One region of the Synechococcus sp. 60AY4M2 genome, then DNA from elsewhere that is predicted to be linked to it. Evidence: riboswitches for the same ligand, from Rfam matches in the RefSeq annotation. Region 1 holds a riboswitch; the other holds the start of a gene.
What was found. Region 1 has a riboswitch for cobalamin ahead of SYN60AY4M2_RS10275 (sirohydrochlorin chelatase). Riboswitches for the same ligand answer to the same signal wherever they lie in the genome.

Region 1 (3,993 bases):
TTGGGGTGCTGATCATCGCCTGCCCTTGTGCGCTGGGGTTGGCAACCCCCACCTCGATCCTGGTGGCCACGGGACGAGGGGCAGAATTGGGGATCCTGGTGAAAAGTGCCGACAGCCTGGAATTGGCCCACCACTTGCGCACGGTGGTCTTGGACAAAACTGGCACCCTGACCGAAGGTCGCCCTACCGTCACCGATATTTGGGCCCACGGCTCCTCTCCCCTGACGGTGTTGCGCCTGGCAGCGGCGGTGGAGCGGCACTCGGAACATCCTTTGGCCCAGGCGGTGGTGCAGAAAGCCGAAGCGGAAAAAATTGCCATCCCTCCTGCCCAGCATTTTCAGGCAAGGATAGGCAGTGGGGCAGAAGCCTGGGTGGAAGACCAGTGGATCCGCATCGGTCGGCTGAGCTGGCTACAGGAGATGGGGATCCCTTGGGATCCCTCTTGGTCAGAGCGGGTTCAGAATTGGGAAAGCCAGGGCAAAACGGTGATCGGCGTAGCGCAATCCCAGAGTCTGGTGGGGCTGTTGGCCATTGCCGATCCGCTCAAACCCACCTCTCCTGAGGCAGTGCAACAGCTGCAACAGATGGGTCTAGAGGTGATCCTGCTAACCGGGGATAACCCCACTACGGCCCAAGCGATTGCCCGGCAGGCAGGCATTCAGCGGGTAATTGCCCAAGTCCGCCCCGATCAGAAGGCAGCTTACATTCGCAGCTTCAGACAACCTCGACACCGGGTGGCGATGGTGGGAGATGGCATTAACGATGCTCCGGCTCTGGCAGAAGCCGATGTGGGGATCGCCATTGGCACAGGTACGGATGTGGCGATGGCCGCCAGCGATATTACCCTCATGTCGGGGGATCTGCGGGGAGTCGCCACAGCCATTCAACTCAGCCGGGCCACCCTCAACAACATCCGCCAGAACCTCTTCTTCGCCTTTATCTACAATACGCTGGGGATCCCGATTGCCGCTGGGGCGCTCTATCCCTTTACAGGCTGGTTGCTCAACCCTATGCTGGCGGGGGCAGCCATGGCCCTGAGTTCCGTTTCGGTGGTCGCCAATGCCCTGCGCCTGCGACACTTTCAGCCCCCCAGACCAGCGGGCCGGCGTTAGGCCCTCTCCCAGGGGCAAGGGGGATTAGCGCGGCAACAGTTTTGCTGCCCTTTGAGCATGAGTCTGCCGTACCGCTCATGCCTCAGGGCTATCTTCTGGCAGACAAGGACATCCCCCCCAGGGGGCTTGGTGAACGACAAGCGGCAAGCTAACCTAAAAGGCTCAGGCAGACTGGGGAAAGCGCGGTGCAAGTCCGCCACTGTGACGCAACTGTGATGGGATCCCTCCCTCAGCCAGAACACCCACCTGCCGTTGTCCTGTACCCCTTGCGATTCACAAGGAACGGAGTTTTTTGTGTTGAATACCCTCAGTGTTTCCCCTCCGCTTGCGGTTGGGCAGTCTCCTGTTGTCCCCCTGCCCCTGTTGCTCATCGGCCACGGATCCCGTGACCCTGAAGGGCAGCAAGCCTTTCTGGAGCTGGCCCAAGTTTATCAATCCCTCACCCCCCATCGGCCGGTGATCCCCTGCTTTTTGGAGCTAGCCCAGCCCAGTATTGCCCAGGGGGTGGAACAATGCTTGGCCCAAGGGTGGCAGGAGATCGTGGCCCTGCCGCTGCTGCTTTTTGGGGCGCGCCACAACAAGTTCGACGTGACGGTGGAGCTGGATCGTCTGCAGGCCCTCCACCCGCAGTTGCGCATCCACTACGGCGGGCCGCTGGGGATCCGGGTCGAGATCTTGCAACTGTTGCGGGAGCGATTGGCCACTCTGCTGGCTGCCCAGCCGCAGCAGATCCCAGGGGCGGAAACGGTGTTGCTGTTTGTCGGTCGCGGCTCCAGCGATCCCGAAGCCAACGCCGAAGCCTGTAAGCTGGCCCGGCTGCTTTGGGAAGGATCCGGGTTTGCTGCCGTGGAAACCTGCTTTATCGGCATCACCCATCCCCGCCTGCCGGTGGGTCTGGAGCGGGCCCTCTCTTGGCAGCCGCGCCGGGTGGTTGTGCTGCCCTATTTTCTCTTTACAGGGGTGCTGGTGAAAAAAATCGAGGCGGCGGTGCAAGAACGGCGACGCCAATACCCCGAGATCGACTGGCTGATGCTGCCGGAATTGGGCCTTGTGGACGCGGTGCTGCACAGCCTGCAGCAACTGGAGCAGGAAGCTCTCCAGGGCCAAACCCTGATGAACTGCCACCTCTGCAAGTTTCGCCTGGCGGTGAGCGCAGAGCTGGGAGCGGGGCATACTCATCACCATGACCATGACTCCCATGGGCACGGATCCCATCACCATCACTCTCACCATCACCACAACCACGGCCATACCCCCGCAGCAGCAGCGGATCCCTGGGCCGAATTGCAGAGCTACCACCAGCGGGCTTGGCAAGTGCCCTAAGCGAGAAACAGAGGCTGCCGGCGGGATAAACTGAGATGCAGGCAGGCGATCTGTGAACCTGACCTCTGGTTCTCCTGCTCCGGTGGTTCTGCTAGCGAAAAAACAGAAACGATGATGTTCTCCCGCTCCTCTTGGGTCTCAGGTGCCGCTGCCGCGGGGAGCGGGATCTTTGTCTTCGCGTTGGTGGTGGGCCTGCTGGATCAGATCCTGCCGACCCTGCCCAAGGTTTCCCTGTCCTTGGCCGGGATCCCTGGGCTCCTGGCTGCAATTGGGGCCTCCTACGGGGTTTGGCGGCTGGTTCAGATGGGTCTGCAGTCGCATTCCTGGCCTGACTTTCGAGAATCGCTGTTGGCGGCTGTGTCTCCCTTCGATCCTGCCGATCACGGTGGTAGGCCGCGGCAACCCGAAGTGGATCCGCGTCCTCTGCAAGTGGCTGAGGAGATCCGCCAAACCCAGCTTCGCCACCAAAAGATCCTCGACCGCACCAAGCAGCAGGTGAAAGCCGAAATCCAAACCTGCGAACGCCCCCAAGCGCAACTGCGCAGCGAGCAGCAGCGGTGCCGAGTTCTGCAGGCCCAAGCCCAACGGTTGCAACGGCACTTGCAAAATCTCCAAACATCACCCCCGCCCTCTTCCCCAAACTCCAAACCGGCCAAACCCACACCAGAGCGGGAACTGCGCCACAGGCTCCGCCAACTTCAATCGCAAGTTACCACCCTAAAAATAGAGCTGGAACGGCAAGGGATCCAACTGCAGCAGTCGGAAGCCGAGCGGGCCCAACTCCAGCAGCAGCAGCAAAAACTTAAGCGCCTCCTGCAGCGCACAAAATCCGAAAACCAAAAGCTGCGCTCCCAACAGGAGGAATGGGCCCGGCAACTGGAGCAATCCCAACAGGAGTTGCGGACTTTGCGGGAGTCCTACCGCGCCCTGCAGACCCTCTGGGAGATAGGCTCTACCCTAACTCCCAAGACGACTGCTTCTGAAATTGCCGCCGCCGAACTCTCTGGCACCTCCGGCTAGCCGCAGCCTCGGCTCACCCGCTGCAGGACAAACACACTCCCTTCGCTGCCACGCCCAATCCGCAGGTCCTCATCCAAATAGGTGATATCCAGCCAACCCCTTGGCTCGCGGCGGCGAACGTCGATCTGCACCGCCGGGATCCGTTTGGGATCCCGCTCGAGCAGATAGAGAAAACTCTCGATCTCGTAGCTCATCAAGGCCTGGGATCCGAGCACCAAGCGCTCGAAAATGACCCTGACCCGGCATTCCGACTCTGGGTAGAAGCGGGCCGCCACCGCCACAACTCCCCGGGGCAGCCAAGCCTGCAGCCAGCCGGATCCCTGGATCTCCGCCACGTTAAAGACCCGCCCAGCTTTGGCCCGAATGCACTGGTAGATCTCGCCGGTGGTCAGAAGGGGCAACTGGGCCAGCCGCAGCAGGTCTGTGCTGGTGGTAAATAGGGTAAGCCAGTTCCCCTCCAACTGTTCAGGAACAGAGGTTGGCCTGGGGGTGGGGTTGAGCGCCTCCAAAGCAGCAATGTGAGACAAGATCTGGGCTT
Region 2 (3,993 bases), 1.7 Mb from region 1:
AGCCCTGCTCGTGGCGGTAGCTTAGGCCTAGATTGAAGCTATCGGCTCCTACAAAGGCTAGCTCTTTGCCAACTGTGGCCGGGTTAAGGGCAGCGCGGATGATGGGATCATTGAGGGTATAGTTGGCAAAAAGCGTCCAGTTTTCCCCCAAACGCAAATCTAAAGCCGCTTCCAGGCCGGTATATTCGACCAGCCCGATATTTTCATAGGTTCCCCGGCGCGGCCCAAGGCTGACAAAGGTGATGCCATCGCGGATGCGGTTGTGGGCAAAAGTTAAGCGCAGCAGGCCAAAATCTCCCAAGGTTTGATCCAGGCCGATGTCCAAGCTCTCCCCTCGCTCTGGGCGGAGATTGGGGTTGCCATCCACTTCAAAAAAGCCGCGCAGCCGAAAGAACAATTCCGAGATCAAGGGGGTGCGAAAGCTGCCGGCGTAGCTGGCCCTCAAGGTAGTTCCCTCGGCAACTGCCCACCGGATCCCCACAGCCGGCGAGGTGGCCGAGCCGTTGGCCAAACTGCTGAAGTCCTGACGGATGCCCAGGTCGAGGTGGAACTGGGGATCCGGGCTGTAGTCCAGGCGGGCAAACAGGGCCCCCTGGTTAACCGTATCGTCGTAGTTGATATTGGCAGAACCCCTGGCAAAAGAAAAAGTCGTATTGCGGGCTGAGATAGAGCGATAATCTGCCCCCAAAACTCCCTCTAGGTTTTCGCCGGCCTGCCAAGCATATTGAAGCTGGGATCCCCAGCCATTGCGCAAGATGACGTCGCGGGATCCCTGGCTTTGCGGAGCGCTGAAGCGGTAGTTGAGATCGTCCAAAAAGACTCTTGCCTGCAGGGATCCTGTTTCCTGAGTCCACAGCCAACTGAGATCCAGCAGCAGATCGTTGGTGTTTTGCTCTGCGTCGGGAGAGGGAAACTCTACACTGCCGGGCACGCGAAAGGCTTTGTTGAGGTAGAGGGCGTTGGCTGTTAGGACTTGATCTTCGGCCAGTTGCCAGGTGAGCTTGGCCTGCAAGTTGTGGTACTCCACCGCCGAGTTTTCCCGCCTGCCTGACTTGCCCAGCCGCTCAATGGCAAAGGGAAAGTCGTTGTTACTTTGCAGACGGCGATAGCTGAGCACCCAGCCCAGATCCTGGGCTTGGCCGCGACTTTGGATCCCTTGCTCATTGAGACCGTAGCTGCCGACCGCCGCTTCCAGCACCGTCTCCGTTTCTGGCTGCGGCTCCACCGTGACGATGTTGATCACGCCGCCAACGGCGTCTGAGCCGTACAGGGTAGAGCCGCCGCCGGGGGAGACTTCAATTCGCTCGACGACATCGGTGGTGATTTGGGAGAGGTCAAACCCCCCGAAAAAACCCAGATCGTTGAGAGGGCGGCCATCCAAGAGCACCAATACCTGCGCCGTTCGCGCCCCTCGCATGAATTGAGAGCTAAGAGCTCCCAACTGAGTTCCCGCTGTGCCATTGCTGAGGATCCCGGGCAAGTAGCGCAGGGCTTCCTGCACCGTCCTTGCCCCTTGCTGGCGCATCTGCTGGCGGGTGATGACGTAGACTGGGCGGGAAGACTCTCGCAGCAGGCCGGGACGGCGAAACGGGGTGGTGACGGGTTGATTCAAAATCTCGGCGCTGAGGCCGGTATCCAAGATTGCCTGCCCCCAGGCCGGGATCCCCAAACTCAAGATCCCCAGCCCAAGGCTGAGACATACAGTTACTTTCATCCGGTTGCTCCTGCTTCCGTGCGACGCGGAAGGGCTAAGCTTTGAGCCAAAGCCGCAGGCGGGCATCCTGACTGAGGGCCTCAGCCCATCACAGTTGCGGCACAGCGCCGGATTTGCACCGGACTTTCCCCATTGCTTGCCCTGGCTGATCCCCAGGACAACCTGACGGCACGGCTTTCCTCCCCATTGCTCTGGAAAAAGCCGTGCTAGGCATCATACATTCCCTGCTGGGGAGTTCCTATCCTGCCGGGGGGGATCCCTGGGCAGTGAGGTCAACGGAAGATCATCTCCGCCACCGCGTCAAAGCCGGCGTCCAACAGCCGATCCAAGACTGACTGGGCCTGGCTGCGGCTGTCGTAGAGGCCGGCCTGCAGCACCCTCCTGCCGTTGAACACGGTCTCCACCGCTTCGGGGACGAGCTGCCGCAGCCGCTGCAAATCGTCGCTGCCCTTGGGGGTCACCAGCACACGAAAGCGGGTGGCCGACTCTGCTGGGGCTACCGCCGGTTCTGGAGCCGCGGCAACGGGAACAGGGGGGGTTGTTGGGCTGCTGCCCGCTTGTCGGCGAGCCGGGGGTGGCAGGAGGGTAGTAATATCCGTGAGAGGAGCCACAGATTGCTGGCGGACGGGAGTGGCAGGAGCAGGCTCAACCGGTTGGGCAGGCGTGGTGGAGCCATCGGGGGTGAAGGGGACGGCAACAAACTCCTGGGGTTGAGCGCCTGCCGGCTGAGGGGGGGCACTGGGCAAAATGCGCCCTCCCGATCCCGCTGCAGGAGGGGGAACGGGGGCAGTCGATTGGGGCACCGTCACCACCGGCAAGGTGGGAGAGGCCGCCGCCGGCTGGGGATCCCTGCTGGGAGCCGGAGGCTCGGCCTGCGGAGTTGTGGGCAGCGTCAAGCCGCCTGCCGCAATGGGTGGCGGGGCGTTGCTGGGCAGCGCAGCCACCGTGGTCTGGCCGGCCAGATCCAGCTCCCCTTTGGTTTTGCCGGCCAGTTGGTTGCCATTGGCGTTGAGGCGCAGGCCGCGGGTGGCGTTGTGGATGTCGTACTGGCCGTTCCCCTCAAAGATGTTGTTGCCGGGATCCGAAGCCGTGCCCAAATCTGGCTGGGCGGTGGTGATAGCTGTCAGGCCAGTCTCCAGGTTGCGGGCAATGAGATTGTTGCGCAGGATGGGACGGGCGCTGCCGCCGACCACAATGCCGGTGCGGTTTTGCAGGATGCGGTTGTTGCGCACAATCGGCGCCGAGCGCTGGTCGATGGTGAGGCCAAAGCCGGTCTCTTGGAAGAGGTTGTTGACAATGGTGGGCTGGGAGGTGCCCAAGACGGAGATGCCGTTGGCCCCGTTTTTGTAGAAGCGGTTGCCTTCTATCCAGGGGTTGGAGGCGCCGGCGATGAAAATGCCGTCGTGGATGCTGCCCACAAAGCTGTTGTTGAGAATGCGCGGGGAAGCCGATTCTACCCAGAGGGCGTAGCCGCGCCGACCCTGGTTGCGCAGGGTAACCCCCCGCACCTCTGAGCCGGTCTCTGCCAGCAGGGCAACGTTTTGCCGGGCCAAGGTCGGGCTCATGTAGGTGCCGCCGCCATCGATCAGGTAGCCCTCTCCCAAGGTGGACTCGTCCCCGCGCAAGATAAGGCCGGCCTTGAGGCGGATGGGGAAGACTTCGCCGCTTTCTGCGCTGTACACCCCCGGCAGAAGCTGGATGATGCTGCCGGCTGGCGCCCGGCTGATGGCATGGGTGATGGTCTTGAAGGGGTTGTTGCGGGATCCATCCCCTTGGGTATCGCTGCCATTGGCGGCATCCACAAAAATGGCGGGGCGGTCGTCCGGCAGCGGCGGCGCTTGGGGCAGGGCCTGCTTCTCCAAAAGGCCGGTGTCCAGGGAAGTTTGCGCCCAACTGGGATCCCTTCCTGCCGCCAGCAGTAAGCTGGTGCTCAACAGCAAAGAGGTGGCCAGTCGCGTCAGCGTCGCGGAGCCGTGACGCTGCAACCGCAAGTCAGGCAGGACTGCTGTAAATTGGTGTTCGCCGGATTTCTGCAGACGGATGAACGATAAGGAAGAGATCATAGGAGTCATCCCCACACCAGGCTGGGCCAGAGAAAGAAGGAGGGTCGAGGCTATCCTACCAAACCTGACAGGCAGGATCCTGCCCTCTTCCCCAACTCCAAATACGGACTGATGCAGGCTTCTTTTTGTAGATCCAACGCTACCCCTAGAGTATACCCTTGCCATGACCGACGAAGCCCTTGCCCGCGAAGGCTCCTCCCAAGAGTTGCCGCTGGC

Region 2: linked by a shared signal. The riboswitch ahead of SYN60AY4M2_RS02665 (TonB-dependent receptor) and the one ahead of SYN60AY4M2_RS10275 (sirohydrochlorin chelatase) in region 1 are both predicted to bind cobalamin.

The regions. Positions count from the first base shown of each region.
Region 1 is NZ_AUMZ01000001.1:2,334,959-2,338,951, reverse strand. It holds gene SYN60AY4M2_RS10280 (heavy metal translocating P-type ATPase) at 1-1,112, shown strand, start outside; cobalamin riboswitch at 1,241-1,377, shown strand; gene SYN60AY4M2_RS10275 (sirohydrochlorin chelatase) at 1,407-2,435, shown strand; gene SYN60AY4M2_RS10270 (hypothetical protein) at 2,547-3,455, shown strand; gene SYN60AY4M2_RS10265 (PAP/fibrillin family protein) at 3,452-3,993, opposite strand, start outside.
Region 2 is NZ_AUMZ01000001.1:604,412-608,404, reverse strand. It holds gene SYN60AY4M2_RS02665 (TonB-dependent receptor) at 1-1,714, opposite strand, end outside; cobalamin riboswitch at 1,754-1,895, opposite strand; gene SYN60AY4M2_RS02660 (DUF1565 domain-containing protein) at 1,987-3,777, opposite strand; gene SYN60AY4M2_RS02655 (pentapeptide repeat-containing protein) at 3,941-3,993, shown strand, end outside.